4 regions of the Promicromonospora sp. NPDC023987 genome follow, and region 3 is predicted to be linked to each of the others. Evidence: predicted binding sites of a transcription regulator. Region 3 holds the regulator's gene; each other region holds the start of a gene.
What was found. The regulator LexA, encoded in region 3, represses DNA repair genes until DNA is damaged. The targets are predictions, from matches to a motif close to TCGAACANNTGTTCGA.
Positions count from the first base shown of each region.

Region 1: the regulator LexA is predicted to act here: its motif matches at 1,578-1,593, upstream of AB0F40_RS03945 (DUF222 domain-containing protein).
Region 2: the regulator LexA is predicted to act here: its motif matches at 2,080-2,095, upstream of AB0F40_RS02555 (DUF222 domain-containing protein).
Region 4: the regulator LexA is predicted to act here: its motif matches at 4,203-4,218, upstream of AB0F40_RS19070 (DUF222 domain-containing protein).

Region 1 is NZ_JBEZZF010000005.1:11,509-19,439, forward strand. Features, by position in the region: gene AB0F40_RS03935 (MMPL family transporter) at 1-666, shown strand, start outside; gene AB0F40_RS03940 (hypothetical protein) at 801-1,442, opposite strand; gene AB0F40_RS03945 (DUF222 domain-containing protein) at 1,668-3,377, shown strand; gene AB0F40_RS03950 (TetR/AcrR family transcriptional regulator C-terminal domain-containing protein) at 3,476-4,405, opposite strand; gene AB0F40_RS03955 (GNAT family N-acetyltransferase) at 4,709-5,296, shown strand; gene AB0F40_RS03960 (ferredoxin reductase) at 5,529-6,338, opposite strand; gene AB0F40_RS03965 (sulfite oxidase-like oxidoreductase) at 6,408-7,070, opposite strand; gene AB0F40_RS03970 (NPP1 family protein) at 7,377-7,931, shown strand, end outside.
Region 2 is NZ_JBEZZF010000003.1:32,697-40,627, forward strand. Features, by position in the region: gene AB0F40_RS02535 (hypothetical protein) at 1-815, opposite strand, end outside; gene AB0F40_RS02540 (DUF6507 family protein) at 819-1,166, opposite strand; gene AB0F40_RS02545 (pore-forming ESAT-6 family protein) at 1,171-1,482, opposite strand; gene AB0F40_RS02550 (hypothetical protein) at 1,521-1,856, opposite strand; gene AB0F40_RS02555 (DUF222 domain-containing protein) at 2,136-3,815, shown strand; gene AB0F40_RS02560 (FHA domain-containing protein) at 3,972-4,874, shown strand; gene AB0F40_RS02565 (DUF6177 family protein) at 4,871-6,154, shown strand; gene AB0F40_RS02570 (hypothetical protein) at 6,144-6,359, shown strand; gene AB0F40_RS02575 (EsaB/YukD family protein) at 6,356-7,714, shown strand; gene AB0F40_RS02580 (hypothetical protein) at 7,714-7,931, shown strand, end outside.
Region 3 is NZ_JBEZZF010000002.1:84,447-92,377, forward strand. Features, by position in the region: gene AB0F40_RS01810 (sugar ABC transporter permease) at 1-571, shown strand, start outside; gene AB0F40_RS01815 (carbohydrate ABC transporter permease) at 573-1,502, shown strand; gene AB0F40_RS01820 (ATP-dependent DNA helicase) at 1,575-3,650, shown strand; gene AB0F40_RS01825 (L-lactate dehydrogenase) at 3,660-4,649, shown strand; gene lexA (transcriptional repressor LexA) at 4,733-5,506, opposite strand; gene AB0F40_RS01835 (hypothetical protein) at 5,757-6,203, shown strand; gene nrdR (transcriptional regulator NrdR) at 6,323-6,793, shown strand; gene AB0F40_RS01845 (DUF5302 domain-containing protein) at 6,943-7,176, shown strand; gene AB0F40_RS01850 (hypothetical protein) at 7,369-7,626, opposite strand; gene AB0F40_RS01855 (helix-turn-helix transcriptional regulator) at 7,786-7,931, opposite strand, start outside.
Region 4 is NZ_JBEZZF010000047.1:18,522-26,452, forward strand. Features, by position in the region: gene AB0F40_RS19055 (D-alanyl-D-alanine carboxypeptidase family protein) at 27-1,637, opposite strand; gene AB0F40_RS19060 (hypothetical protein) at 1,726-2,289, opposite strand; gene AB0F40_RS19065 (PHP domain-containing protein) at 2,372-4,033, opposite strand; gene AB0F40_RS19070 (DUF222 domain-containing protein) at 4,444-5,925, shown strand; gene AB0F40_RS19075 (GNAT family protein) at 6,044-6,616, shown strand; gene aceB (malate synthase A) at 6,726-7,931, opposite strand, start outside.

The sequences.
Region 1 (7,931 bases), on a different contig from region 3:
AACGACGCCGCGGACTCTGCCGCCGCCGAACAGACGGTCCGCGACCTGCGCACCGCCTACGCCGACGTCGTTCCCGAGGCCCTGGTGGGCGGCGAGTCCGCCACCGACCTCGACACGAACGAGGCGTCGATCCGCGACCGTGCCCTCATCGTGCCGATCGTGCTCGTCGTGATTCTCCTGATCCTCATGCTGCTGCTGCGTGCGGTGCTCGCGCCGGTCCTGCTGATCCTCACGACGGTCCTGTCCTTCGGGACCGCGATGGGCGTGGCGGCTCTCGTGTTCAACGAGGTGCTCGGGTTCCCCGGCGCGGATCCGGCGGTGCCGCTGTTCGGCTTCGTCTTCCTCGTCGCGCTCGGGATCGACTACAACATCTTCCTCATGACCCGGGTCCGCGAGGAGTCGATCACGCACGGCACACGCGAGGGCGTGCTGCGTGGGCTCAGGCTGACCGGGGGCATCATCACCTCGGCAGGCCTGGTGCTCGCGGCCACCTTCACGGCGCTCGCGGTCATCCCGGTGCTGTTCCTCGCGCAGCTCGCCTTCATCGTCGCCTTCGGCGTCCTCCTCGACACCTTCGCGGTCCGTTCGCTGCTCGTCCCCGCCCTCGGCTACGACATCGGACGGGCGATCTGGTGGCCGTCGAAGCTGGCCCGCGGGGAGCGGTAGCCGCTGTCCCACACGGCCGCCGACCAGGGTGAACGTCTCGCTCTGCCACTGGCAGAGCTCGCCGGACGCACACGTCGGAGTGGAATCCGGACGGCACGTCACCGCACCGCAGCACAAGGGTCGCTGACGCGGCCCTAGCCGGGATTCAGCACCTCATCGTCCGCGTGCGCGCCGAGCTCGGCGACGCGCACCTCCGCGATGCGCTCGTACCGGCTGATCCGGTCGGTCCACTCCGCGTCGACGCCGAACGCCACCCGCGCGAAGCCCACCCGCGCGACGGCCTCGGCCAGACCTGGATCTCCGGGCGCGAGCAGCCGCACCGGCTCGTCGAGCGCCACGGTGTGCGGCGGCACGAAGTACTCGTCCGGCACAACGGTGTGCGCATGGACGAGCGCACCGACCGCGACAACCGAGCCGGCCCCCAACCGTGCGCGCTGCAGGACGGTCGCCGCGGTCGCCACGTAGACACACCTGCCGACCTCGCAGCCCAGCAGCGTGGCCTGCGGCCCCACGAAGACGTGGTCGCCGACCAGCACCGGCTGATCGCCGGCGACCGCAGACCCGCGCAACACCGCGTTCTCGCAGATCACCGCCGCCTCCCCGACCTCGATCCGAGACCCTTCGGCATCGAGCACCGCGCCGTACATCACCCGCGCCCTCGGCCCCACGCGGACATCACCGACCAGCGTGGCCGTCGGGGCTATGTAGGCGGTCGGATGGACCTGCGGTTCCAACCCGCGGTGCCGGATGCGGATTCCCTGCGCTTCAGCGATCACGTACGGATTCTCGCCCGACCGACCGCGAGCATGCTGGCGGATTTCTGACGTCGCGTTCGCACGGACCTGTGGCTGCTCGCCTGGTCCCGCTGAGGCACGAACGGTTATCCACAGATTCAGAGTTCAGCCATCCATGCGGACCTTTGTTCGATAGAATCGGAGCACGCAGACGTGGGGTGTGGAAGGCGCTCCGCGCTGCGACGGACGGATCGAGGGGGTGGGACCGTGGCAGCAGATCAGGACGACGGCGATGTTCAGCGCCCTGTCGAGTGCGTCCTCACCGATCTGGAGAACCTGCTGGACGAGCTCGCCCACACCGTCAGTCCCGAGGCGCTGGATGGTGCTCGTGCCGGCCTCGCTGCTGGTGCTGGCACTGGTCCTAGTGCTGGTTTGGCTTCGCGCGGGCCGATGCCGGCCACGCGCCTGGTGGCGGTGTCGGCGCGGTTGCGCGTGGCGGGCACCCGGTTGGATGCGGTGCGGTGGTCGGTACTGCCCCGGATCGAGGCCGCGGGGCTCTGGGCGCAGTCCGGTGCTCGCACGTTCGCGGTCTGGCTCGCCCGCAACGAAGACGTGCAGACCGCGACCGCGAAGCGGGACGTCCGTACCGCCCGGGCACTGCGTGATCACCTGCCCGCGACCCTGACCAAGGCACTCGCCGGACACATCAGCCAGGACAAGGTACGGGCTCTGGTCGAGGTCGCGACCACCAGCCCCGAGCGGACCCAGGCTCTCGGGGCCCCGGCGGTGGACCTGGCCACCATCGAACCGGCCGCGACAGAACCGGGTCCGGACGGACGGGCCCCGGACGGTGTAGAGGGCACTGAGGGCACTGAGGGCACAGACGCCGACGGTGCGATCGACGGGGAGACCAAGGGCGGGGACGATGGCGAGGCGCCCGGGATCGACGGCCCGACGCTGGACGGCTCTGCCGTGCCGGCGGTCGGCTCGCCGACGTGGGAGGAGCAGCTGCTGGACTGGTCGAGCGAGAACGGACCGGACCGGTTCCGGGGCCTGGTGCGCTACTTCGCCCGCCACGCCGACCCGGAGGCCGACGAGCGTGGCTACGCCAAGGCCAAGGACCGTGAGTACCTGGACGTCTCGCCGACGCTGGGCGGGTATCACCTGTCCGGGTTCCTCACCGAGGAGCACGGCCAGGCACTGACTACCGCGGTCGGGTCGGTCATGGGCGCACCGGCCACGGGCGATGACCGCACCCCCGGACAGCGCCGTGCCCAGGCACTGGCCGACATCGCCCGCGTCGTGCTGGACAACGGCCACACCGGCACCGGTGCGGCCGTGCGCCCCCACCTGTCGGTGACCGTGTCCTGGACCGAGCTCCAAGCACTGGCAGCGAAGAACCAGATCAACACCGCCCGGCCCACGACAGGCACCAGCACAGCAACCGGCAGCGGCACCGGCAGCGGCAGCGGCACCGGCAGCGGCACCAGCACCGGCAGCCCAGGTATGTCCGGAACGGGTACCGGGGGCGTGGCCGGGCTCGACGGGATCGGCGTGCCCACGATCAAGACACCCGCCGTGTTCACCGAGACCAACCATCCCGTCCCGGCCAGCCTCCTGCGGCGCCTCGCGTGCGACAGCCAGATCACCCGCATCGTGTTCGGACCCGACTCCCAGATCCTGGACGTCGGCCGCACCCAGCGCACCGTCACCGGACAGCTACGACGAGCCGTCATCGCCCGCGACAGACACTGCGTCCTGGGACAGTGCGACCAACCACCATCGCGCTGCGAGGTGCACCACGCCCTACGCCACTGGGCCGACGGCGGCGAGACCAGCGCGAGCAACGCCGCCCTCCTCTGCTGGCACCACCACGACCTCGTCGACAGCCAAGGCATCACCATGCACTACGACAACGGCTGGCACTTCACCGACCGCAACGGCCACCCTCTCCACACCACCAGTGCCCGCACATGACCGGGCCACACCACGGCCGTCACCGCACCGAGCCCCTCCGGAAGACCTCGCGCACCGGATCCCGCGTCCGTAGAAGGCTGCTCGTAAGCCAGGACCCACTAGCGTGTCCCCTCACGCTCTGTCGCTACGAGTCCGGCGATCACCCGGCCCAGACCGTCTCGGAACCAGGTGTCGACGTCGGCGCCGAACGCGTGTGGAAGCCTCCCGCCGCTCGTCGCCTCGAGCCACGGGTGCCGACGGCGCATGCCCGTGCGGTCGAGCCGCCGCGCCTCCTCCGACCACCAGGCCCGGTAGGCCGTCCCCGAGTGTGCTGTCTCCTCGCGCTCGGCCAGGAGCAGCAGTGCCATGCCCTGCACGTATCCGCTCAGAGCGATGTATCGGCCGAGCGCCGCCGTCGGATCGAGGCCGAGCGCCACGAACGCCTCCGTACTCGCCCGCGCGGCATCCAGCACAGCGGGGACGAGGGGCGGGCGGCTGGTCGCGACCAGCGACACGAGCCACGGATGCAACCGGTACGCCGCCCACTCCTCCTCGGCAAGGCGGGTGAGCGTCCGGACCGGGCTCACGGACGACGGCGCGGCGCGCTGCGGTCGGACGAAAAGCTGCTGCACCACCGCTGCCACAAGACCGTCCCGGCTGCCGAACGCCCGGCGCGCTTCGGGCAGTGCCACTCCGGCGTGCTGAGCAACGGTGCGCAGGGTCACCGTCGCGATCCCGTCGGCGTCAGCCAGGGCGATGGCCACCCGGATCAGATCGCCGTGAGCGTGGTCGGCCGCCTGGCCCGTCGCGGGTCCGGCACGGTGGTCGGCAGCCTGGCCCGTCGCGGGTCCAGCCGCGGGTCCGGCACCGGGTCCGGCACCGGGTCCGGCACCGGAGCCAGCCGCGGGCCGCGACATCGGAGCCGTGAGCCGGCCTTGGTCCCGGCGCCGTCGGTACGCCCGCGACTGGCAGGACCGGGAGCAGTAGCGACGGGGCCGACCGGAGCGGGCCACCTGCCCAAGCTCCTGCCCGCACTCCACGCACGTCATGTTCCGCCCTCCTTGCTCCGCTCCCCCGCCGCTCGCAGCGTCTGCAGCGTCGCCGGCACCGTCGCTCACCGTCGCCGGCACCGTCGCCGGCACCGTCGCCCACCGTGGTCCGCACGACCCGCGCCGTCCGCACCGTCGTCCGGAGCCAAATTCAACCCTCCTCCGAACCAGCGCTCGCACCGTCTCCGCAGTGGTCTCGGCTCTTGATTCGCCGGAACTTCGTCGACAGTTTCGTCGCGCGCGTTCGTGCGACGAAAGTACTCCACCAGCCGCGCGGCGTGCACGAGCCTGGGGGGTATGTCGATGCCTCGTTTGACCATCCGTCCGTCCGGACCCCCGGAGTTCGACGCGGTACTGCCCATGTGCGTCGAGGCCTTCGCCGACGAAGCAGTCTCGGCGTGGGTCGAGCCCGAGCCCGAGAGACGGCACGAACGCACCCGTGAGCTCTTCACCTCGTCGCTTCGGGCGGCCGTCGACGCCGGGCAGCTCGTCGTCGCGTTCCTCCCCGGCGGGGAGCCCGTCGCGGGCTCCGTCTGGGCAGATCTGGACGGCGCACCGCCGGTCCCCGAGCTTCCCGACGACGACCGGCCGGTCTCCCGGCGTCTCTTCGCCGTCCTGTCAGCCACGGGTTCCCGGCATCCCGCCGTACCGCACGTCTATCTGTCGGCCATGGCGGCCCTCCCTCGCCACCGTGGACACGGCGCTGGGGCCGCCATCCTCCGCTACGGCCTCGATCGTGCACGTGACCGCGGCCTTCCGGTCTACCTGGAGGCCTCGACCCCGCGGAACCAGAGGTTTTACGCGCGGCACGGTTTCCAGGACCACGGCGAGCCCGTCCGGCTGCCCGACGGCGGTCCGGTCCTCCAGCCCATGTGGCACGGAACCCAGTGACCGACGGTGGACGGGGAACTCTCCTGAGGCCCCACCGCGCCGGACTCTCTCACTGCACCGGTCCCCCAGAACCGGTCGCCCAGAACCGGTCGCCCAGAACCGGTCGCCACGGACCACTCACCCAGGACCACTCACCCAGAACCAGTCGCCCTCAACCGGCCGCCACGGACCACTCACCCAGGACCGCTGACCCAGGACTGCTCACCCAGGACCGCTCGCCACGGCTCGGCGCTCAGTCTGCCGCCGGGCCGAAGCGTTCGGTGCGGACCCGGGCCGGGTCGTGGCCCTGGGCCACGACCATGCGGGAGACCGCCTCGACGAATCCCGTAGGACCGCAGACGTACACCCGCGGCTCCAGCTCTGGCGGCCAGCCCCACGTCGCCAGCTCCGAGGAGGTCAGGCGCCGCGGCCCGCGCAGCTCGGTGAGCGACACGGCCCGCGTGAAGATCGTACGGGTCTCGAACCCGTCAGCGCGGGCCGCGAGCGCCTCCAGCTCGTCCGGATACAGCTGGTCCTCCGCCGTCCGGACCGAGTAGATCAGGCGGACCGGCGTCCTGTCTCCGGCCTCGCGCCGGGCCCGGGCCATGGCCATCACCGGTACCAGGCCCGACCCTCCGGCCAGGAGCAGCACCGGCGTGCCGGCGTCGGTCACCGGGTCCCAGACGAACCAGCCGCCGATGGGTCCGCGCACCTCGATCGCGGACCCGAGCGGGAACTCGTCGACGAGGTACGGGGACGCCTCGCCGCCCCGGACCCTCTGGACGGTGACGTCCACCCGGCTGGTGCCGGCCGCCGTCGGCCCGCTCGCGACGGAGTACGACCGTTCGGCGGTGTAGCCGTCGGGCGCGGTGAGGCGCAGGTCGAGGTGCTGTCCGGCCTGGTGACCCGGCCAGTCGGGGACGTCGAGCACGAGGGTCGCGGCGGACGGGCTCTCGGTTCGCCGCTCCACCAGGGTGGCGACCTGCCAGCCGGACCGTACCGCGTAGCGCTCACCGAGCCGGGCGCCCTGCTCCTCGACGGGACCAGTTCCCGAATGCGGCATCTCAGTCACAGCGGCACCTCAGTCACAGCGGCACCTCAGTCACAGCGGCACCTCAGTCACAGCGGCACCTCAGTCACCCTGGTACCTCTGCTCACGCCAAGGGTCGCCGAGGTCGTGGTAGCCGAGCTTCTCCCAGAAGCCGGGCCGGTCCACCGGCATGAGCGTGAGCGAGCGCACCCACTTGGCCGATTTCCAGAAGTACAGGTGCGGCACCAGCAGCCGTGCCGGGCCGCCGTGCTCGGCGTGCAGCGGCGCACCGTCGAAGGTGTGCACTATCCATGCCTTGCCGCCCAGCAGGTCTGCGACCGGCAGGTTGGTGGTGTATCCGCCGTACGAGCCCACCATCGCGAAGTCCGCGGTGGACTCCACCTCGGCGAGCAGGACGTCGAGGGAGACGCCACGCCAGCGGGTGCCGAACTTGGACCACCGCGTGACGCAGTGGATGTCGGCGGTCGGCTCGTCCTGGGGCAGGGCCATGAGCTGCGCCCAGGTCCAGGACCTCGTGGCACCGGCCTCGTTCGTGACCGTGAAGCTCCACGTCGCGGGGCTGACGTTGGGCGTGGGGCCGGCGGAGAGGACAGGAAAACCGTCCTCCGCGTACTGCCCCGCCGGCAGCGTCACACCCTCGGGGCGCGCCCGTCCGCGAAAGCCCGGAGTGAGGGTGGCACCGGCGCCATGCTCAGGCCCGGCAGGATCGGGGCCACCCGGTACGGGCGGGTGCGCGCTCGTCATGCCTCAAGGTAGTGCGACGCCGGCCATGTCGTCATCCGAAGACGACACACCACCCGCGTCCCACGTCAGCGGTCACCGGTGCTCCGCGAGCTCACTGCCCGGAACCAGCGTCCGGAATCAGCGCCCGAAATCACTGCCCAGAACCATCGCCCAGAACCATGGCCCAGAACCGTTGCCCAGAACATGACCCGGCCATAGCATCCACCTGACCTAATTTTCACCCGCTCGCGACACATGCGCCGTCGGCCGTACCCGTCAGGCACCAGCACGTCGGGGCCAGGGCCGCCGGCACAGGAGAGGTCAGTCATGGACCGTCCGCCCAGCACCGCATCCCGATTTCCCCGCCGGACCTTCCGACGCACGGCTACCCGACGCACGGCTACCCGACGCACGGCTACCCGACGCACATCTACCCGACGCACGGCTGCCCCACGCACGTCTACCCGCCCCACGCCCACCCGTGTCGCAGCGACGCTCGCGGTCGCCGCGCTCGCCCTGACCGCACCGGCAGCCGTCGCGCACGCCGCCGTCGCACACGCCGACCCGCCGCCCAACCTGCCGCAGAACGCCTCCAGCACCGAGCAGACCTTCTCTCCCGCCTACGACTACGACGGCGACGGCTGCTACGCGACGCCCGCCATCGGACCGGACGGCACCCTCGCGCCAGGCCTCGACATCGGCGGAGCCGTCAACGGGAACTGCCGCGACCAGTGGGACCTGGACAACTCGCAGACCTACTCGCGCGAGAAGTGCAACAACGGCTGGTGCGCCGTGATGTACGCGAGCTACTTCGAGAAGGACCAGACCATGGCCGGCCCGATCGCGATCGGCAGCCACAAGCACGACTGGGAGCACGTGGTC
Region 2 (7,931 bases), on a different contig from region 3:
TCCGAGACGCCCCACCCGATCAACGAACGCCCCGCCGCAGCCCAGGCCGCCTGCTGATCCAACGGTGAGACACCCGGCCCACTCAGCTTCGACAGCACCGGATACGCGGACGCGAACGTGGCCCACGAAGCCGAGCTCCACAACCCGACGGTCACCTGCTCGATCGCCTGACCCGCACACGACTCCGGCCCACCCGAATCGCCCCACGGCATGCGGTCACTGGAGACGCCACGAGCGGTGTCGAACAGAAGCCCAGCCGCGCGCTCCTGCCACCCGTCGATCGCACGAACCGCCGCAGCGCAGGCCCGCTCAGCCTCAGCCAGGTCCTCAGCAAGAGCAGTAACCCGGGCGGTCAGGAACGCGTTCTGTGTCGCCAGCACCGGATCCAGCCCCACCGCCGACACACCGCCAAGACCCGACACCGGACCAAAGCCCGAGGCAGGACCGACCTCCGCAGCCCCACCCACCGGCGCCGCAGCAACCCGAGCCCGGAACTCCGCGACCTCGACCCGCAGCCGATCACGCTCGGACACGACCTCGCGCAACACCCCCGCGAACGCCAGCAGCGCGCCGGCAACCCGCTCCAGCTCATCCGCCAGACGATCAGTATCAGCACGCACCGGATCCATCACGCGCAACAACTGCGCGGCCTCCGGCGCCTCGTACGACGCACCGAGCCCGGCCCACGCACCAGCGACATCATCGCCACCGCCACGCACCGCACCCGCGTCAGCCCGCACACCCCGCGCAGCATCACCCACCGCATCCGGATCCAGCCCCGCACCCGGAACATCGGCCACCTCAACCAACCGCACGACTCAACCCCTGGCCGTGCCGGAAGGTCCACCTGACGTCGTCGCCTGCGAAGAGAGACTGTTCTGCGTCTGCGCCATCTCTCCGTCCGCCTGGTTGTAAGCACCCACCGCCTGGGCAGCGCCGGCCATGCCGGACTCGATGCGCGCGCCGATCGACCGGAGCGTCTCGAACCGCTCGCTCAAGAACGTCCCGAGCGCCTCGGAGATCACCGGACTCCCGTCGGCACCGGCCACCGCCGACGCTGCATGGTCCTCGAGCCCGCCCAGAGCGGTGGACAACGACTGCGCACGGTCCTGGACCCTGCGCAGCGTCGCCTCCACGCCCTCGGGCGACACCCGGTAACCGCTCATCTGGTCAGCCGATCGAGTCGACAGCTGCCCGGGCGCGCGTCATCGCGTCCTGGGCGGTCGCATCGTTCTGCTCCAGCGAGCTTCGCAGCGTACGGATGATTCCGCGGACCTCGCCCGCGACGGTGTTCCACCGCACTTCCTTGGCCCGGTAGTCCTCGGACACGCCCGATGCCTCGTAGTCGGCCATCGCGGCCTTGACGTCCGCATCCCGCTGCTCGATCAGCGCCTCCAGACGGGATGCGACCCGCTCGAAGTTCTCCTGCGTCGTGGTGGACGCACCCAGCTCGTAGTCCCGACGATCCATCGCGTTGGCCATGAGTCCTGCTCTCTCCTGGTCTCTGAGCTATCCGTCGGTTACTTACCGGAGCCGAAGCGCGCGGCGTCGAACGACACAGTTCCCTGTGAGGCACGTGTCTCGTCGGCCATCGTCGTGTCGCCCTCGGCGAACGACCTGTCCATCCCCGAGATACCGGCCAGCACGGCGCCGAGCGCCTGGTTCAGCTCGTTCGAGATCTCGTCGGTCCGGCCCTTGAAGGCGTCGAACGCTGCGCGACCGGCGCCGTTGAACTTGCCCTCGAGCGGCTCCGCCGCCGCGGAGAGCTCCCGCACCAGTGCGCCCAGGTCCTCGGAGGACGCGCCGGTCTTCTTCGTCAAAGTCGAAAGGACTTCAGAGCCCATCGCGAACTTCATAGCCAGCTCCCCCACATCGGACCCATGTCAGAAAAATGAACGATCAGCCGCGCCGTAAGGGCGCACAGGGCATAGACGCCCACGCCAAGGTACAAGGGGCCGATTCACCCTGTCTACGAAATGCGTTTCGCCCGATCTGTGGTGGCGCGCGTATGCGCGGCGCTTGCGGGTACCTGCTCGCAGCCTCAAGAGTTATCCACAGATTTGAATGAGCGGGTGCAGATCGCACGAACGTTCGAGAGAATGGAGTCAGCGGACAACGGATCGGGGGTGGGACAAGTGGATCAGTCGACGGATGGCATGGCGGCCGGTGGTCTGCCTCCCGCGGGTTCGATCGAGGACGCGTTGGCGCGGATCGAGGGTGCTGTCGCTGAGTTGGCGGGTCTGACTGGTCAGGAGGTGCTGGACGGGTGGGACGCGCCGAGTGTCGGCCGGTTGGTCGAGGCGCACTCCCGGGTCCGTCGGTTGACCGGCCGGTTGGACGGGGTGCGGTACACCTTGTTGCCGCGGATCGAGGCCGAGGGTTCGTGGCGGTCGAGCGGGATGGCCCGCACCTTCACGTCCTGGCTGCGCCTGCGTGAGGGTGTGTCCGCGGCCACCGCGAGCAAGGACATGACGATGGCGCGCCGCCTGGCCACGGCACTGCCGGTGACGCGGGAGCGCCTGGTCGCGGGTGACCTGGGTGTGGATCACGCGCGGGTGATGACGGAAGTCGCGCCGACCAGCGAGACCCGCACCGACGCGTTGGCCTGGCTCATCGATACCCGCACGGGTGAGACGACGACGCCGGAGCGGTTCGTGCAGACCGTGCCGGTCGACTTCCCGGACCCGGTGGATGACCCCGATGGTGACCGCACCCGTGAGCAGATCACGCGGGTGCTGGAGGGTGCGGTCGAGGACGGGACGCTGGTGACCGGGGAGGGCTTGGTCCTGCGGGAGGCGGGCTCGTTGAACGCGGACCAGTTCCGGGTCGTGGCACGCCGGTTCGCGACCGTGACCGACCCCGACTCCGACGACACCGACGACGACAAGGCCGCGCAGGGCGAGTTCCTGGACCTGGCCAAGACCTTTGGTGGATATCACGTGGCGGGGTTCCTGACCGACGAGCACGGGCTGCTGGTTCAGACAGCGCTCACCGCGGTGCTGGGTGCGCCCGCTGCGGAGGACACCAGGACGTCCACCCAGCGTCGGGCGCAGGGCCTGGCAGACGTGGCCCGAGTGGTGCTGGACACCAACCAGCCTTCTCCGGGGGCGGCGGTCACACCGCACCTGAACGTCACGGTGTCCTGGACGGAGCTGGTCACCCAGGTCACCCGCACCCGCGACGGCCTGTGCCTGACCTGCGGACAGGCCAGTCCCTCCCGCGCAGCACCAGGCCGCACGGCCGCGGGCACGGGCACGGGCACAGCCGCGGGTGCGGCAGCGGGCACGGGCGCGAGTGCAGTGGGCACCATGACGGTGTCCGGGCTGCTGTCGGCGGGCGGCCCCGTGTTCACCGAGACCGGCGGGCGTGCACCACGCGCGCTGCTGCGCCGGTTGGCCTGCGACAGCGCGATCACGAGGATCGTGTTCGGGCCGGATGGTGCGGCGCTCGACGTCGGGCGGGCACAGCGGACCGTGACCGGGCAGATGCGTCGCGCGGTCATCGCCCGGGACGAGCATTGCGTGTACCCGGGATGTGACCAGCCACCGTCACGGTGCGAGGTCCACCACGCCGTGACCCACTGGGCCGACGGGGGCCAGACCTCGGTCGCGAACAGTGCGTTGCTGTGCTGGTTCCATCATCAGCTCGTCGATGCCAAGGGCATCGTCATGCAGTGGACCGGCAAGCCCAAGACCGACGTCGGTGCCGGTGCCCTGCTGGAGACAGGGTGGGCCTTCACCGACGCCCACGGCCACCGCATCCGTCTGCCAGAGGCGGTCGAGGCCCTACCTCCGCCTGCCGCCGAAGCCGCCTGAGATGGTCATGTCCAGTCGGCAGCGACCCGCGTGGCTGGGCCGCAGAAGCCCAGTTGGGAGTTTCGTCCTGGAAATTCGCCCGGCGTGCCAGAATCTTCCAGGCCGTGACATGCCGCCACGCGAACCAGAACGTCGGACCCATGGGAAGGTGCCACGGTGACAGGACCTGCCGTGATCGGCTCGTGCGGCTCCTGTGGTGCGGTACTGCCATCGACCGCGGCCGGGTGCGACAGGTGCGAGGCCCTGGTCATCGGCCCTCGCCCGACGACGCCGGTACTCCTCGCGAACCTGACTCCGGTGTCGAGCGTCGAACGCACCCTGGCCATCGCCGTGGACCTCGGCCTGGTCCTGTTGACCGCCGTGCCTCTGATCCTTGGGGCCACCGGTATCTGGCCGCCCTCCATCGGGATGCCGTTCGGGCTCGTCCTCGTCGTCGGCGTGGCCATCACACTGCTGCAGGAGTTCCGCCGCACCGGCCGCACCCCCGGCACGCTCGTGACCCGGACCCGCTACGTGGACAAGCTGAACGGCACTCCGCCCGGATCAGGCCGCTGGCCCGGAGCTCAGATCGCTGTGGTCGATCTCGGCGAGCGCCGACCGGCTGCGCCGGCCGCGTCTGCGGCCAGGACAGCCCTGGCAGGAGGGGCAGCGACGCCGTCGGCGCCGCGAGGGGCGCCCGGCACGCCGACACGGCCACCGCCACCGACTCAGCAGCCCGGCCCGCCCCACCGACCGTCCGCTGTCCTCACGGACGGCACGCACCGCATCGAGATTGCGAGCACCGTGCTGCTCGGACGCCGCCCCAGACCCCAACCGAACGAGGCAGTCGGCACCGTCGTGGAGCTCACCGATCCCACACGGTCCGTGTCCGCCACGCATGCCCTGCTGGACTGGGACGGCGCGACCCTGTGGTTGGTGGACCGCGGGTCCACCAACGGCTCGTGGGTCGTGCGGGCCGACGGCGCGCGCGAGCGCGCCCGGACCGGCGTGCCGCTCGCTGTCCCGGCGGGATGCGCGGTGCAGCTGGGCAACCGGTCCTTCCGGGTGGAGGTGTCATGACCACCTCGGACGGCTCCGCGAGGCACCCGCTGGTCGGTCGCGCGCACGACGACGTGATCGTCAGCGAGTCCAGCGCGCAGGTCGTCGAGCTCACTGCGGCCCGGGCCGGCCTGCTACGGCTGGCAACGGAACAGCACCGGCGTGTCGTGCTGCTGACAGGTGAGGAATCCACTCTCACCCTGCCGATGCGCGACGCGTTGCTTGCGACCGGAGGCGTGTGGGTCGTCAGCGAAGGCAACGAGCAGGGTGGTCGGGACGCCGTCACCGGCCGACAGCTCGATGACGCCTTGGCGGCCACGCTGCCGTCGGGCCCGCTCTCGCCCGGGAACACCTCGCCGATATTTCTCGGGGAGACGCCCCCCGGTGTCGGGCCCGATGTCCTCCGGGACCTGCAGCGGCGCCGCGCGGCCCCTGCGGCACGGCTGGTGAGTCTGTCGATGTCCGTGCGGCACTCGGCTCGCCGCACCACGGTGCTCGGCCGCACCGCGGAGCTCGCCGTCGAATCCCTGACCGGGGCGCCGCCGAGGACGTGGGGCCGGCACGAACCCGCACTGCTCGCATGGGACCGCGCTGCGCTGACCGCCGACGCACGCGAGCGCGCCCCGCTACCGACGCGATTCGTCGTCGTGGGCGACGGCGCGATCGGGACGGTGCTCGTACGCCGCACCAGCGACGGGCTGGAGGAGACCACCACGCTCGAGCTCGCCACCGGCCCCTCCCAGCCGGACGGACTGGACGAGCCGGACCAGCCGGACCGTGCCGACGCCGCCCGCACCATCGTCGACCGGGTGTCGGGCCTCTTCGAGGCGCTGGCCGAGGAGACGATCCCGCTGTTCTTCCTCGCCACCACCCGAACCGGGCGAGCCGATCTGCTCGTCTCGTCCGAGGCTCAGGAACCTCCGGTTCCGCTGACGATGCTGCTCGGGCCACCCGGTGTGCGCCGGCTCCAGGTCGATCTCGACGAGGCTGCCCGCCGCTTCGACGCGGTGCGGGTCGGCAAGCGGCGGCTACCCGGCCTCCAGTTTCCGCTCGGCACCCTCGACCACGCCGACTGGGGCACGGCATCGGAGATCGCTCACTGGATCGGCGCCGACGAGGTGCTGGCCGCGGCGGGCGGCCCGCCCCGATCCCGACACGTAGAGCCGCGGGCTGGTCGGCAGGCAGACCGGGTCCGGCAGGCACCGGACCAGCAGGCACCGGACCAGCAGGCACCGGACCAGCAGGCACCGGACCAGCACAGACAAGTCCAGCAGACAGGAGCGGCCACCGATGGCGCGTGACCCCGACAAGCAGCTGCTCGAATCCGTCGAGACCCGCCGCGCACGCCTCGCCTCAGCCTTCCTGCACGGAGACCTCGCCGGGCGGCGCAACGTCTCCGACAACGTCAAGCGCCTGGTCGGCAGCATCGTGCTCGCCGCCGTGGCATGTGCCGGGTGCGCCGGCTACTCGTTCGTGCAGGCCAACCTCGGAGGACTGGGCCAGTGAGCCGCTTCACCCGCGTCACGGTGGTGGGCTCCGCCCGCCGGGGCGACATCGTGCTTCCGTCCGACGAGGAGCTCGCCGTGCTGCTCCCGCAGATCCTCGACCTGGTCGCCGAGCCGCCGGGGCAGGGCGCTGTCGCCCTCGTGCGACACACCGGTGACCAGCTCGACGTCTCACACGACCTCGACACTCTTGGCCTGCCCGACGGCGAGATCCTCCGCGTGGTTCGCGCCCAGGACGCACCGCCGCCCGCCGAGATCGCCGACGTCACCGAGGCCGCTACCGACGTGCTCACCGAGCTGCCCGGACGGTGGAACGAGCGGGCTCGCCGTGCCACCGGGGCCACCGGCGTCGGCCTGACCGCCGGTGCCGCCGGCCTCGTCCCCGCCTTCGCCGCCGGGCCGGACGGCACCGCCGCGATCCTGCTCGGCATCATCGTGCTGGCCCTCCTGATCCTGGCCGCCTCCGCCCCACGCGCCCGCAGCCGGCGCGAGCGGGGCGCCTGGCTGCGACTGGCGGCCTGCTCCGCCGCGACAGGTCTCGGCCCGGCGCTCGGCTTCGCCGTCGCCGCGCTCCCGCCCGTGGCCAACCTGGTCGGCCCCGTCCCGGACCGGGCCGCACTCGAGCTCACCGGAGCAGTCGCCTTCGCGGTCGGCTGCGGCGCGCTCTGGGCCGCCGGGGTCTCCCGGCGCAGCCGCGGCATGCTCACCGGCGCGGGCACCGGTCTTGCCCTGATCGTCATCGCGGCGGTGCCCATCGGCCTCGACCTGGGCGCCGACCGTGTGGCGGCCGTCGTGGCAACGGTCGTGACGGTCCTGCTCGGGGTGCTGCCTGCCGTCGCGCTCAACACGTCTGGCGTACACCGGCTGGACGACGCCGCGCTCGAAGGCGAAGCACCCGAACGGCGAGTCGTGGTGCCCTCGCTCGAGGAGGCCTACCGCGCCCTGACCTGGACCACCGTCACCGCCGGTATCTCGCTCGCCTTCGCTGCGGCGGTGCTGCTCTCCACCCCGACCTTCTGGGCCCGGCTGCTCGGGGTCGCCGTGCTGCTCGTCGCCGCTCTACGAGTCCGTCCCCTGCCGCTCACCGCGCAGGCGGCGGTCCTGTGGGGCGCCGTAGCGGTCTCGACGGTCGTCGGCACTATCGCCGCGCTGCATGACCGGCCCACCCTCACCGCGGGCGTGCTGGGCACGTTGAGCCTGCTCGTGACTTTCATGGTCTCCCGAAGGCCGAACACGCAGCAGCGTGCACGCTGGCGCCGCGCCGGCGACCTGCTAGAGCTGCTCTCGATGCTGGTCGTGATACCCGCGTTGCTCGGCGTGTTCGGCGTCTACGAGCTGTTGCTCAAGGTCTTCTGATGGCGGCCCGCACCCCCGACACGCTTCGCGCCGTCCTACCTGCTGCTGTCCTGCGCGGCGCCGGACGGACCGCTCAGGACGCGGCGGCCTGGGACAGCGCCCTCCGCGCGCCCGTCGGAACCAGCCGTCGGGTCACGTTCCTGGCGGCCGACGGCGGGGCCGGGACCACGACCCTGGCGGCAGCCGTCGCACTGGCCCTCGCGCACCGCCGCACTGG
Region 3 (7,931 bases):
CGCGCTGGCCTACCTGCCCGTCGTCGTACCGCCGGTCGTGGCCGTGCTGCTGTGGAAGTTCTTCTACGACGCCTCCGACACCGGCGTCTTCAACACGATCGCCGGCTGGTTCGGTCTCGGCCCGTACCCCTGGCTGCAGAACGCCACCAGCGCCATGCCGTCCCTCGTCCTCGAGGCGACCTGGGCCGCGGCCGGCGGGACCGTCATCATCTACCTCGCCGCGCTCGTCGGGGTGCGTACCGAGCTCTACGAGGCCGCGGAGGTGGACGGCGCGGGCGTCTGGCGCAAGATCTGGCACGTCACGCTGCCGCAGCTGCGGGGCGTCCTCTTCATCACCCTGATCCTGCAGATCATCGGCACCTCGCAGGTCTTCCTCGAGCCCTTCCTGTTCACCGGCGGCGGCCCCAACAACGCGACCCTCACGATCCTGATGCTGATCTACGACTACGCCTTCGGGAGCAGCCTCGGCGGCAACTACGGTGCCGCCACCGCCCTGAGCCTGATGCTCGCCGGCGTCCTCGCCGTCCTCTCCGCGGTGTACTTCCGCGTGACCCGACCCTGGAGCAGCTGACATGGCAGCGAACAACCGGCCGTCGACCCTCGCCGGCCGACGCCCTCCGGAGGCTGTCGAACGGGGCATCGTCTCGTCCCACGACCGGCGCCGGCCGAGCGTGCGGGGCTCCCTCGGGGTGCTGCAGGGCGGCCTGCTGATCGCCCTGGTCGTTGTCGGGCTGGGGCCGATCCTCTGGCTCGCGAAGGCCGCCGTCACGCCCACCCAGGAGACCCTGCGCCAGCCGCTCGGCCTGTTCCCCACCGGGATCGACTGGGCCAACCTAGCCACCGCGTGGAACCGCGCCGAGATCGACCACTACTTCGTCAACACCCTGATCGTCGCGGCAGGCGCCTGGTTCTTCCAGATCCTGGTCGCCACCACCGGCGGCTACGTGCTGTCGGTCCTGCGACCGCGGTACGGCAACGCGATCTTCGCACTCGTGCTGGCGACGCTCTTCGTGCCGTCCGTCGTGCTCCTCGTGCCGCTGTACCTGACCATCCTCGACGTGCCGATCGTGCACGTCAGCCTGCTCAACACCTTCTGGGCGGTCTGGCTGCCGATGGGCGCCAGCGCGTTCAACGTGCTCCTGGTCAAGCGGTTCTTCGACGGCCTGCCCCGGGAGATCTTCGAGGCCGCCCGCGTCGACGGCGCCGGACCCTTCCGGCTGCTGTGGAGCATCGTGCTGCCGATGTCCAAGCCCATCCTCGGCGTCGTCTCCGTCTTCGCCGTCATCGCCGCCTGGAAGGACTACCTCTGGCCCATGCTGGTCCTGCCCGACCCCGCCAACCAGCCGCTGTCCGTCCGGCTGCCCGCCATCGCCCCCTACCTGGAGCTCGACGTGTTCCTCGCGGCGCTCGCGATCTCGACTGTCCTGCCGATCGCCCTGTTCCTCGGCTTCCAGCGCCTGTTCCTGAGCGGGGCGGGGCTGGGCGGCGCGGTCAAGGGGTAGCGGCCCGGCCGGCGGCCGGTGCCTGTGGACGACGTGGGGTGCATGTCGGTGGCCCGGCCTAGGATCGAGAGTGTGACCAGCCTTCCCGACGCACCGACCGCCCCCACCGCCGACGAGCGGATTCCCGACGTCGAGGAGCTCCTCGACCTCGCTGTCGGTGAGCTGGGCGGTGGGCGCCGGGACGGCCAGCACCGGATGGCGGTGGCGGTCGGCGAGGCCATCGAGAAGGGCGAGCACCTGCTCGTCCAGGCGGGCACCGGCACCGGTAAGTCGCTCGGTTACCTGGTGCCCGCCGTCCGGCACGCGGTGGCCGCGGGGAGCAAGGTCATCATCTCGACCGCCACCCTCGCGCTCCAGCGGCAGGTCATCACGCGCGACCTCCCGCTGGTGGCGAAGGCGGTGGCGCCGCAGCTTCCCCGGGAACCACGCATCGCGCTGCTCAAGGGCTGGCACAACTACCTGTGCGTGCACAAGGTGGGGGGAGGGTACCCCGCCGACGAGCCCACGCTCTTCGACCTGCCCGGCGGTGAGGACCACCCGCGTACCGAGGAGCCCGCCACGTCCGGGGGCGCGCGCAGTCGGCGCAAGGACGACGGCGCCACGCTCGCCGACCACGTCCGCCGGCTGCACGAGTGGGCGGGGGAGACGGAGTCGGGTGACCGAGACGACCTGGTGCCCGGCGTGCCGGACCGGGCCTGGCGCCAGGTGTCCGTGACCGCCATGGAGTGCCTGGGCGGCAAGTGCCCCATGCTCGCCGAGTGCTTCCCGGACAAGGCGCGCGCCACCTCCCGCGACGCGGACGTGGTGGTCACCAACCACGCGATGCTCGGTATCGCTGCCACGGGCAGCCCGGGCATCCTCCCGGAGCACGACGTCGTGGTGGTCGACGAGGCGCACGAGCTCACGGACCGGGTGACGTCGTCGGCGACGGTGGACCTGTCCATGGCCTCGGTGGAGAACGCCGCCCGGCTGGCCCGCCGGCACGCCGGCACGAACACCGACACCCTCGACCAGGCGGCGCAGGCGCTCGGGACCCTGCTCGTCACGGCGCCCGCCGAGCGGTTCCCGAACGGTCTGCCGGACGGCCTGCGCACGGCGGTCGGTGCGGTACGGGATGCCGCACGCGAGGTGCTGAGCACGCTGAAGCCGGACACGGGTGGCGGCAAGGGACAGGCTCAGGGCCAGCCCGAGCCGGGCCTGAAGATGGCGCAGGGCGCGATGCTGCAGCTGTTCGAGACCGCCGAACGCATGGCCTTCCAGGACACGACCGCCGACGTGCTCTGGTGCTCGCGCCCGGACAACGGGTGGGGCGGGTTCGGTGACAACGTGACCCGCCTGCACGCGGCACCGCTCCACGTCGCCGGACTGATCCGCATGCATCTGCTGGGCGAGGCGACCGGCGTGTTCACGTCGGCCACGCTGGCGCTGGGCGGCACGTTCGAGCCCGTGGCGGGCACGCTGGGCCTCAAGGGCGAGGACGCCCCGCCGTGGCAGGGGCTGGACGCCGGCAGCCCGTTCGACTACCCACGCCAGGGCATCCTGTACGTGGCGCGGCACCTGCCGGCCCCCGGCCGCGAGCCGACGACGGAGGCGCAGCTCGACGAGATCGCCGAGCTCATCACGGCCGCCGGGGGGCGCACGCTCGGCCTGTTCTCGTCCCGGCGCGCGGCGAACGCGGCGGCGGAGGCCATGCGCGAGCGGCTGGACTTCCCGATCCTCGCGCAGGGCGACGACCAGCTACCCACGCTGGTGCGGCAGTTCGCCGAGGACCCGGCCGCCTGCCTGTTCGGCACGCTGTCGCTGTGGCAGGGCGTCGACGTCCCGGGACCGTCGTGCCAGCTCGTCCTCATCGACCGCATCCCGTTCCCGCGCCCGGACGATCCGGTCAAGGCGGCGCGGGCCAGGGCCGTCGAGCAGGCGGGTGGCAACGGGTTCATGGCGGTGTCCGCGCAGCACGCCGCGCTGCTGCTCGCGCAGGGTGCCGGGCGCCTCGTGCGGAGCATGGACGACCGGGGAGTCGTCGCGGTCCTGGACCCGCGTCTCGCGACCGCGCGGTACGCCTCGTTCCTCACGCGCTCGATGCCCGGGTTCTGGCCCACCACGGACTCCGCGCTGGTCCGCGCCGCGCTGGCGCGGCTCGACACATAGCCTGGAGACATGTCAGTCCCTTCGGACGTCCAGGCCGCGCAGCCGTCCGGGTCACGCACCACCAAGCTGGCGGTGGTGGGTGCCGGGGCGGTCGGTTCGACGCTGGCTTTCGCCGCGCTCACGCGGGGTTCGGCTCGCACCATCGCCCTGCACGACGTGAACCGGGCCAAGGTGGAGGCCGAGGTGCTCGACCTGCAGCACGGCCTGATGTTCACGTCCCAGGCGCAGGTGGTCGGCTCGGACGACGTGGCCGTCTGCGCGGGGGCGGACGTCGTCGTCGTCACGGCCGGGGCCAAGCAGAAGCCCGGGCAGACCCGGATCGACCTCGCCGAGGCGACCATCGGGCTGATGCACCAGATCCTGCCCGGGCTGGTGGACGTCGCGCCGGACGCGACCTACCTGATGGTGACCAACCCCGTGGACGTCGTGACCTACGCGGCGCTCAAGATCTCCGGCCTGCCGCGTGAGCAGCTCTTCGGCAGCGGCACCGTCCTGGACTCGTCGCGGCTGCGGGTCGTGCTCGCCGAGCGCTGCGGCGTGGCCGTCGGGAACGTGCACGCGTACATCGCGGGGGAGCACGGTGACTCGGAGATCGCACTGTGGAGCTCCGCCACGATCGGCGGTGTCCCGCTGCTGGACTGGGCTCCGCTGGGCGGCAGGCCACCGATCGACGCAGCGGTGCGTGCGGAGGTGCACCACGAGGTGGTCGACTCCGCGTACCGGATCATCGCGGGCAAGGGGGCGACCAGCTACGCCGTCGGCCTGGCCGGAACCCGCATCATCGAGGCGGTCCTGAACGACGAGCGCCGGGTCATGCCGGTGTCCTCGCTGCTGGACGACTACCACGGCATCAGCGACGTCTGCCTTTCCGTGCCGTCGCTCGTGGACCGGCGCGGTGTCACCGACACGGTGCGGGTCCCGATGTCCGACGACGAGCTGGCCGGCCTGCGTGCCTCGGCGGACAGTGTGCGGGCGGTCCAGCGGCGCTTCGGCTTCTAGAAGCAGCGAAGGTCTCGACAGGCTCGACCACCGGTGCGTACCCGTTGGTCGAGCCCATCCGTTGGTCGAGCTTGTCGAGACCCTTACAGGCTGCGCAGCACCGCGACCACGCGGCCCAGGATCTGCGCCTCGTCGCCCGGGATGGGCTCGTAGGCAGGGTTCTGCGGCAGCAGCAGCACGTGGCCGTCCGCCTGCTTGAACGTCTTGACCGTGGCTTCACCGTCGATCATGGCCGCGACAATCTCGCCCTGCTCGGCAACGTTCTGCCGCCGGACCACCACCCAGTCCCCGTCGCAGATCGCGGCGTCGACCATCGAGTCACCGGCGACCTTGAGCAGGAACAGCTCGCCGTCGCCGACCAGCTGGCGGGGGAGCGGGAAGACGTCCTCGACGACCTGCTCGGCCAGGATCGGACCACCGGCGGCGATCCGGCCGACCAGCGGGACGTACGACGGCGGCGGGGTGCTGGCGTCGTCGGGCACCGAACCACCCCAGTGGACCTGGCCGCTGCGGCGCGGCTCGGGCCAGTGGATCTCGCCGCGTGTCGGCTTGTCGACCTGGTCCGCCAGGGGTTCGACGAGCTCCATCGCGCGCGGCCGGTTCGGGTCGCGGCGCAGGAAGCCCTTCTTCTCGAGCATCTGGAGCTGGTGCTTGACGCTCGACGGGCTCGCCAGCCCGACGGCCTCGCCGATCTCACGCATCGACGGCGGGTAGCCCCGCGTCTCGAACGACTGCCGAATCGTGTCCAGCACGAGGCGCTGCCGTTCGGTGAGGCGGTCTGTCGGAGAGATCGTGTGTACGTCAGCGACCGCCTTGTCGCTCGGCGCGTCCAGCGTGGCGACGCCAGGGAGTGTCATGTCGACAGCTAGTGCCGTGTCGGCGGCTCTCGTGTCGCTGGTCCCGTCCCGTCCCGTCATGCCCGTGCCCCTCCCGTTCCGACAAATGTTCTCTCGTGCGTCACCCACTCTAGATCACAAACTCGCTCGGCTCAAACGAATGTTCGAGCGTGTCTCGACATCGACGGTGTCCCGTGCTACACAATGGTACGGGCGTTCGACGAACGCTTGTATGAACGACAAGAGCTCAGTCACTCTTCGAGGAGGGGCCATGGGGGACGTGATCCCGCTGCGGCAGTACACCCCGACGTATGGACAGGCGTACGCGCCGTCGTATGGCCGGGCCTATGTACCGGTGTCTCGGCCGACCGTGGTCCCGGCGTACCGGCCGGCCCGGGAACGCACGATCGCCGACCGGCTCGGGCTGTCCGGTCTGCGGCTCACCCGGCGCGGCCGGGTGACGCTCGTGCTGCTGGCCATGCTCCTGCTCGCGCCGATGATCACCTGGGGCGCGACGGCGGTCGCCAGCTCACCGGGCGAGCCGACGGAGGTGCGGGTGCACGCGGTGCAGCCGGGGGAGACGCTCTGGGGCTTCGCCCAGGAGATCGCGGAGCCCGGCGAGGACGTCCGGCACGCCGTCGGGCGGCTCCAGGAGCTGAACCAGATGTCGTCGGGCTCTCTGGGGGTCGGGGAGCTGTTGCTCCTTCCCAAGGAGTGACGAGAGACCACAATTCGCCGTCAAATGGCGCGGCGATGTTGCATGGGGGTGGTTTGCCCGCTTACGGTCGGGGCGCGACCGGAGGCCTCCGGTCGGTGGTCGACCACGCAGGAGTGAGCATGCACTGCCCGTTCTGTCGCCATGCTGACTCGCGCGTGGTGGACTCGCGGACCGCCGACGACGGCCTGTCGATCCGGCGCCGGCGCCAGTGCCCCAACTGCAACCGGCGGTTCACCACCGTCGAGACCGCGAGCCTGTCCGTGGTCAAGCGTTCCGGCGCCACCGAACCGTTCAGCCGCGACAAGGTCGCCGCGGGTGTGCGCAAGGCGTGCCAAGGGCGTCCGGTGAGCGACGACGACCTCGCGATCCTGGCCCAGCGCGTCGAGGAGACCCTGCGGAGCAACGGCAGCGCGGAGATCGACGCGTACGAGGTGGGCCTTGCGATCCTTGGCCCGCTGCGCGAGCTCGACGAGGTGGCCTACCTCCGGTTCGCGAGCGTCTACCAGTCGTTCGACTCGCTCGAGGACTTCGAGAGCGCCATCACCTCGCTGCGCGCGGAACGTGCCGAGCGGGCGGCCGCGCAGGCCTGAGGGCTCGCCCGGAGCCGCCACGGGGCCGGGTATCGGTGGCCGGAAGCTGGACCGTGCCCAAAAATGTTGGCACCTCGTTGTGCCGTAGTGCAGGCTGGGCGACGACGGACCCGATCGAGGGACCCCCGGAACAAGAGGAGGTGATCGGTGTGACGGACGAGAAGCCCAATGCCGAGGCGGCAGAGGTCGAAGCCGAGGGCGTAGAGGAGCCCAAGGCCGCGACAGCGCCGAGCAAGGACGCGAAGGCACGGTTCAAGGAAGCGCTGGACCGCAAGAACGCGGCTCAGCACCGGACCGCCGCCGGCGACGTGAACACCGGTGCGGTGCACGGTTCGGAGACGACCGGCCCTGTGCAGAAGATGTTCCGCCGCAAGTCCGGCTGATCCTCGGTAACGAGGGCCGCCGACCGGGTATCTGACCTGGTCGGCGGCCTTTGTTGCGTTCACCGCCAGCAACGCTCAGGCTCTGTTCCGCCTCACCGAGACCACTGACAGGGGCTGACGGCGCAACTCCGCAGGGTGGCCTGAGACTGAGGTGATCATCATCGGCTGCGCCCGTGCGCCGTGCCGCAGGAGTCAGCCGTGGGCGAGGATCTTGAGGGCGACGACCCCGACGGCGAGTGCCGCGAGCACGCCCAGCGCCAGTATCCGAGCCGGCCAGGTCAGCTTGGTGCGGCGGACGCCGAGCCAGGCGATGAGCACCAGCGAGACGATCAGTGCGCCGACACCGACGCGCAGCGCGGCGGTCACCTCCCACCATCCGCGGGCTGCGGCTGCCAGGGCGAGCAGCGGGACGACGATGGTCAGCAGAGCGCCACGGCTCGTCGCTGTCATGGCGCGGACCTTGGCCCGGTCCGGGAACCGGCCTTGCGCGGCGAGGTGCGCGATGAGCTCCGCGAGCCAGGCGGCCGCGACGGTGCCGACGGCGGTGATGGTCAGTGATCCCGCGGCAGTCCCGGCGGTGAGGCCGTGCGCGTGAGCGTGCAGCGTGAGTCATCGACCGTGTCTTCCGTCAGCGGTTCGCAGGGCGGGATCTGCCGTATAGGAAGCGAGGAGCGCTAGCTTGTCGGCGCTGTCGGTTCCGACGTCCGGGTGGTAGATCGCGAGAACGAGCGCGTGGGCAGTGTCGCTGATGATGA
Region 4 (7,931 bases), on a different contig from region 3:
CGGCGGCGCCCACTCGTACGGTGCTCCTAGCTGCCCGTGCCGTTCGTCGTCCCACCGGCGCCGAGCAGGCCGCCCACCGCGTCGCCGACGCCCGTGACGATCCCGTTGACGGTGTCGTCCACGGCCCGCACCGTGTCGTCGATGGCGTCGGAACCGCTACCCGGCTGCTTCGTGGGCGGATCGGTGGGCTCGGGCTCGGACGGCTTCGCCGTCGTGGGCTCCTCGGGAGCAGGTTTCGACGGCTCCGGCTCGGCAGGTGCCGCCGGCTCGTCGACGGGCTGTGAGCCGCCGCCCGTCCCGTGCTCGTCCGCACTGTCCTGCGCCGGCCTCGTGCTGGACGGGCTCCCCCCGGACGCCGGACGGAGCTCCGGCCTCGAGTCGCCGTGCGCTGCTGGCGCCGAGGGAGCCCACGTGCCGACGTCGGCCGGGTCGATGGCGCGGTTCGGGATGGAGCCGGCCGCGAAGAACTCGAAGTGCCAGGGCTCCGGCTTGGCGCCGTCGAGCTGGGCCCAGGACGGGTTGTCCCAGCCGTAGTCAGGCGCGTGGAGCCGGAGCCAGACGTACTCGGGGGAGCTACCGCCCGCGATGGGGTCGTCCAGGTCGATCGCGAGGCCCCAGCCGTGGTTCGAGGTGCCGGGGATCGCCGCGAGGTGTGGCTTGCTGCCCTTGACCGCAACCTGCATCGCATACGGCCGGTACGAGTCCGTCAGCGGGATCGGGTAGCCGAACTCCTTCTCGAACTCGTCGCTGAGCGCCGTCAGCCGCTCGGCGGCGTCGCAGCGCAGCAGGTGCCCGGGCGCGAACGGCAGCGGGCACAGCGCGTCGGCGGGGATGCGGCCGTTCGCGTATCCAGCGGTGGACTCGCCGTAGGCGGCGACGGTCTCCAGGAGGCTGCGGCGCAGCGACGGCTCGGCGCCGGGCAGCGTCTCGACCAGCGCGCTGGGCGACGAGGGATCGAGCATGTTCGCGAGCCGCATCGCCGCGACGGCCACCTCGTCGAAGGTGACGTACCCGGTGCCCTGCTGCTCGGGGTGGGCGTGGGCGCGGACCGGGTGGGCGGGAGCCTGCTGCGACGCCATCGCCACGACCCGCGACACCGGTTCCGCCGACAGCGCCTCGGTCGCCGGGGTCGTCCGCGCCCGGCCGGCCACCGGCGCGGTCTCCACCCGGAGGGGCTCGGCGGCCGCGGCGAGCGCGAACTGCTGGGCCTCGTACGTCGTGTAGAGCATCCCGAGCTCGGCTCCGGCCTGCGCCACCCGCGGGTTGGGCGACGAGGCCTGTCGCAGGGTGCGCTCGGCGCGGTCCAGCACCGCCAGCACCTGGCCCACCGTGACGCCGTCCGTCCCGGCCTCGGGGGCTCGCGTCTCGTGACCCCTGCTGCCCGGGCTGGACGGCGCGGCCACGGCGGACCGGCGTGCCGTCGCCGCCGTGGTGCTCTCGGCCGCGTCCAGTACTGGCAGGCCCGACGTCGCCGTGCTGGCCGACGCGCTGACGAGCACTCCACCGGTCATCGCCAGGGCGATCACCCCGGTCCACGCATGGCGGACGTGTCGGCTCTCCGCCGCCCGGCGCAGCCGTGCCCCGTGCTCGCGGACGAACGCCGCACCTGGCTTGTGCTCGCTCGGCTGTTCCGTCACTGGTCAAACGCCGCGTGACCGGCGATGGAGCTCTCGGTGGCGAGGCCCGGTCGTTGCGGCGACCGTCTGCGCTGGAGCGGGCGAGCTGCTACGAGGAGTAGTCGCCCTCCTCGTACTGGTCGAGGGCCAGCAGCCGGCGGATCGCGTCCGCAGCGGCCTGATCGTCGTGCTCCAGCGCGGCCAGCACCGCGGTGACCATGCTGTCGGACGTCGTCGCGGCAGCCGCCGCCTCCCACGATGGGACCGCCTGGTCGCCTGCGTCGGCCAGGGCCAGGGCGTGCGGCTCGACCTTGGCAGGCCACCGCACGTCGCGCAGCTCCTTGATCTCCGCGCGGAGCGCTGTCAAGGTCGCGACCGCTTGCTCCTGCTGGACATCGACGGGCTGCCCCGTGTTGATCGCCGTCTCCAGCGCCTCGAGAGCCTCGTTGTACGGGCGGACGATCTCCAGGTACCCGACGGCGGCCTCCTCGGCCCCGAGGCGCGGTGCCTCCGACGGCGCGGTGGCGGCCGGCTCTGGTGTCCGGGGCGTCGACGCGGAGGATGGCTCGGTCGTCTGCGGCGTCGATGCGGCCGGCTCAGGCGCGCCGGCCACGGTGCTCGCACACCCGCTCACGAGCAGAAGGGCCAGGGACGTGGTGATCAGGCGGTGCATCGTGCTCCATCGACAAAGGGTGGGTCGGGCACCGAAACGTAGCGCATCCGGGGTCGCGGTGGCACTGACTGGGCACCGCCGCTCAGCGCACGTCGATGTAGATCGGGTTCGTGTAGAGCCAGGTGTCCGACCACGGGTCGCCGTCGTTGTCGGCGTGCTGCAGAGGGCCCGCGGGGTCGATCGACGCTCCGAGAAATCCGGTGCCATGACGGTTGCCGTCGCTGCCGCGCAGGCGGATGTAGCAGGACTCGGTGATGCGCCCGAGCGGGATGCGCAGGTTGTAGGTGCCGTGTCGACGGCTGGTGTCGACCTGCTCGACCACGCGCGTCTCGGGCGCCCGCCAGCTGTCCCGGTTGGTCGAGGGGCCAGTGACGGTGCCCCGGATCACGTCGAGGTGAGCGAGCCGGGGGAGGACCCCGTGCGGGTTGCGCCGGTGCGCGCTGCGCACCTTGATCATCAGCTCGATCGAGGTCCCGCGCTCCACGGTGAGCCGGCCACCGAGCGTGGTCCCGTTACCGCGGCCGCCACGTCCGCCGACAAGGCGGACGTCGAGCCCGTCGACGAGGTGCCCGTGGTCCACCCAGACCCTGCCGCGGCGCAGGCCATCCATGACATCGAGGTAGCCGTGCCGCGTCACGCCGACGTGGGTGCGGCTGAACTCGCCCGGCCAGAAGTCGCTTCCGGGCTGCGGCGTCCCGGTGTCGACGGGGGACGGCTTCCAGCCCAGGGAGTCGAAGTTCTGCCCCGGTGGCATGTCGCCGTCGCGCCACGTGTCCCAGATGGTGCGGTGGTTGTCGGAGTTGGAGGTGATCGAGAACAGGGTGCCCTCGGCCAGCATCGCGTCCCACATGCCTCCGACGGTGGCGGTCATCCAGTCGAAGCCACCGAAGGTTCGGTAGGCCTCGATGGGGTAGCCGGAGTAGGAGTCCGGACGCGGCGCGTTGTTGTACTCGCCCCGCTGGGCCCCCGTGCTGCCGCGGTAGGCCACCCAGGCCGGATCGGCGTCGCCCTGGGCGCCCGGCGCGCCTTCCATACCGATGAGGACGCCGCGCGCGGCGTCGCGCCAGGCCCGGATCTCGTGCGGTGAGTCGATGCCGAGGCGGGACGGGTGGTTAGCCAGCACGAGAACGTCGTCGACGTAGCCGCTCGTCCTGCGGGCGGCGAGCCAGCGCAGTGCCTCCACGGCGCGCTGCTCGTTCTCGGGCAGATCGGCGTCCCAGCCGTTGAGCTTGGCGTCCCACCGGCGCTCGAACTCGCGCAGCAGCTCGACCTCGTGCCGGCCGGGCGCGGCGAACACCGTGCCGTGCTCAGCGGCGGGGATGTACCACTCCAGGCCCTGGAAGATGAGCTGGCGCGGGTTGCGTGCCCGGGCGGCCATGATCTCTGCGTGCTCGGCAGCGGCGCCCTTGTCGCGGTGCCCGTGGTTGCTGTGCTCGGTGAAGACCATCCAGTCCAGGCCGAGCTCCGCACCCTTCTTGGCAAGCTGGTCGAAGTCGTACTTGGCGTCGTGGCTGTAGCGCGTGTGCACGTGGTGGTCGCCGACGAGCCACGCGAGCCGCGGATCACCGGGGCGACCCGAGGCGGCGGCAGTTCCGGCGTGCGCGCCGGAGGCGAGCGCCAGCCCACCGGCCATGCCGAGGCGCAGGAAGGTGCGGCGTGAGGCGCCCTGCGGGTCCAGCGACGAGGCGGGGACCGATGGATCGGCCCAGGCAGGCAGATCGGTGGCGCGGAACGGGGTGGGCATGGTTCCTCCTGCGGCAGAGCATGGTGACGTCACAGGGTCGCGCTGCTTGAAGGCGCACGCGTGAATCTGGGGTGTCCGGCGACTGTCGGTCGGCCGTCGAGCCGTCGGCTCGGTTCCGACCCGGGCAGTCCATCGGCGAACAGGAGGGGACAGGCGTTCAAGAGGCGGATAGAACGGGTGTGCTATAGAATAATGGCATGTTCAGAGAGCGAGCAGTGGCGGGGCGACCGGCCGGCGGCAGGTTGCCCGCGGCCTCGCCTTCTGACGCTCGAGGCGGGGTCGGTGCCAGCCTGGCACTCGTCACTGACGCTGAAATCGACGCTCACACGGGTGCCGACGTCGGCGGTGGTTGCAGCGGTGCCGTCATTGCCGCCGACGTTGCCGGCCCTTCCAGCACGCTCGCCGGTGACGTGACAGCCGCCAAGGTCGCGGCCCTGCACGCGTGGCTGCTGTCCAGCTCCGCTCCGGCCGACGCCGCCTCGCGGGTCGCTACCCTGCGCGCCCTGGAGGAGCTCGCCGCTGGTGTCGTGGCCGTGCAGTCGCAGGTGCTGGTCGACCTGCGCGACGAGGAGGTCCGGGCCGCGAAAGAGGCGGCGCTCGCGTCGGGTGGCACCGCGCACGACAAGCGCGGCCGGCAGATCCCGGTCACGGTCAGGTCCGCGGCACGCGACGCGGAGACGAGCGTGGCCCAGCAGGCCGGGCTCGCGTTGCGGGTCTCGCCGCACCGGGCCCGGTCACTGCTCGGGGTAGCGACGGTCTGGTGCACCGAGATGCCCCACACCCTCAACGCCCTGCGGGAGGGACGACTGTCCCAGGAACGCGCGACGGTGCTGGTCAAGGAGACCGCCTGCCTGACCCTGGCAGACCGCCAGACCATCGACGCGGACCTCTGTGCCGACCCGGCCGTGCTGGAGGGTGTGGGTACCCGGCGGCTGGTCGCACTGATCACCGAGCACGCGGCGCGGCTCGACCCCGCCGCGCTGACCAAGCGGGCCGCGAAGGCCGTCTCCGACCGGTGCGTGACCCTGCGCCCGGCGCCGGACACGATGACGTACCTGACGGCGCTGCTCCCGGTCGCCGAGGGCGTGCAGACCTACGCGGCGCTGAAGCTCGCCGCGGAGACCGCCCGGCACACGGGCGGGGACGAACGACCCACTGGGCAGATCATGGCCGACACGCTGGTCGAACGGATCACGGGCCAAGAGAACGCCGGGGACGTCCCGGTCACGGTGCACCTGGTCGTCTCGGACGAGGCGCTGCTCGCCGGCGGGCACGAACCCGCCGTCGTGCTGGACGGTACCGGCGCGGGACACGGCCCCATCCCCGCACAGGTAGCACGCAACCTCGTCGCCAACGGACTCGACCTGAACGCTGCGTGGCTGCGCGCCGTCTACACCACCAGCACGGGCGACCTGGTGGGCACCAGCAGTAAGCAGCGCTTCTTCGTCGACGGGCTCGCCGACCTGCTCCGCGTGCGCGACCAGGGCATCTGTCGCACCTCCTGGTGCGACGCACCGATCCGGCACCTCGACCACATCACTCCGGCAGGCCGCGGTGGGGACACCACCCTGGCGAACGGCCAGGGCCTGTGTGCTGCCTGCAACCAGGCCAAAGAGACACCCGGCTGGTCCGCAGCCACGGAAGCCGATCCCCGGACCGGTAGACACACCGTCACCACCACCACACCGACCGGACAGCAGTACCGGTCGGTCGCACCCCAGCCCCCACGACCGGCACGAAGCAAACCGCCGCTCGACGGGCAGCCGCCGGGCGTGACGACGGTCGCGCGGCCTGACACGCAGTCGGGCCGAGCGACCGGCCCGGTCACCCTGTCGTGCCGGGTGCGCCAACCAGTGCGCCACCACCTACGACCGGCAGCCCGCGCAACCTGAGACGCCCGGCTCTCTCCGAGCCCGGGCCGGCACGCGGCGCCCAGCCGCATCGGCGTCGTCAGGCCGGGACCGAGTATTCGATATCCGCCACGCCCCGTCATGGCGCACGATGGCACGCATGTCCTTGGTCACTCCCCGCCTGCACACCGCTCGCCTGCGTCTGCGGCCCTTCACCGACGCCGACACCGCCCCGCTCTTCGCACTGCACAGCAGCGCCCTCGTGATGCGCTACTGGGACTCTCCACCGTGGACCGAACAGACTCGTGCGGAGCGCTTCATCGCGATGTGCCGGAAGATGGCCGACGAAGGGACAGGGGCACGAGTGGCCATCGACCGTGCTTCTGACGGAGCCTTCGTCGGCTGGTGCGGTCTGACCGGGTGGAACCCGGAGTACCGCAGCGCGTCGTTGGGCTACTGCCTCGACGACGCGATGTGGGGCCACGGCTACGCGACAGAAGCCGCGCACGCCCTGCTGCAGTGGGCGTTCGACACGCTGGACCTCAACCGAGTTCAGTCCGAGACCGACACGCGCAACGTGGCGTCTGCCCGGGTCCTGGAGAAGGCCGGATTCGTCCGTGAGGGGACGCTGCGGGAAGAGTGCGTCGTGAACGGCGAAGTCTCGGACACGTGGGTGTTCGGGTTGATCAGGCGAGAGTGGAGGCCGCCGATCACGCCGGGCGCAGCCCGCTAAGGGCCAGTGCCACACCCGACGCCGGGCCGGTCAGACCCCCAGGGGTGGTGGGGCCGAAGAGAGAACGGCGACCGGCGCGGCGTCGGGCAGCTTGTGGAGGGGGCGAACCTCAGGCCTGGTCGGCCGGCGATCCCACCAGGTGCCCCTGGTAGGCGGGGCTCGTCAGGAACGGCGGGAACGCGTCCCGCAGGGCGACCTCGCGGAAGATCGCCGCCGCTTCCTCGATGCGGTTGCCGTGGTCGGGCGGCAGCGAGGCGACGACGTCGAGCAGCAGCGCCTCGACCCGCTCCCGGGTGACCGGCAGCTGGTCGTCGTCGGTCACGGTGCCCGAGGCGATCCACTGCCAGACCTGTGACCGGGAGATCTCGGCGGTCGCGGCGTCCTCCATGAGGTTGTCGAGCGCCGCGGCTCCGGTACCGCGCAGCCAGGCGTCGAGGTAGCGCACGGCCACCGAGACGTTCGACCGCAGGCCGGCGGACGTCACCGTGGCACCCGCCCGGCGGGCCGACGCGATGTCGAGCAGCTCGTGCTGACCCACGACGACGTCGGGCCGCAGTCGGCCGACCTGGTTCGACGCGTCCCCCAGCACCGCATCGAACTCGGCCTCGGCCACGGGGATGAGGTCGGGGTGCGCCACCCAGGTGCCGTCGAAGCCGTCCCCGGCCTCGCGCTTCTTGTCCGCGGCGACCCGCTGGAACGCCTCCCGGGTGACCTCGGGGCTGCGGCGGTCCGGGATGAACGCGCTCATGCCGCCGATGGCGTGCGCCCCCCGCTTGTGGCAGGTGGCAACGAGGAGCTCGGTGTACGCACGCATGAACGGCGCCGTCATGGTGACCTGCGCGCGGTCGGGCAGCACGTACGAGTCACCGCGCGTGCGGAAGCACTTGATCACCGAGAACAGGTAGTCCCAGCGGCCGGCGTTCAGCCCCGCGCAGTGGTCGCGCAGCTCGTACAGGATCTCCTCCATCTCGAACGCCGCGGGCAGCGTCTCGATGAGCACGGTGGCGCGGATGGTCCCGCGGGGGATGCCGAGCGCGTCCTGCGCGACCTCGAACACCTCGTTCCAGAGCCGTGCCTCCTTGTAGCCCTCGAGCTTGGGCAGGTAGAAGTACGGCCCGCGACCCCGCGCGATCAGCTCGGCGGCGTTGTGGAAGAAGTAGAGACCGAAGTCCACGAGCCCGCCGAGGGCGCTGCTCGTGATGCCGTTCGAGTCCGTGTAACGCAGGTGGGCCTCGTCGAGGTGCCAGCCACGCGGCCGGAACACGATGGTCGGCAGGTCGGCGATGTCCGACGACCGCAGCGTGTACTCCTTGCC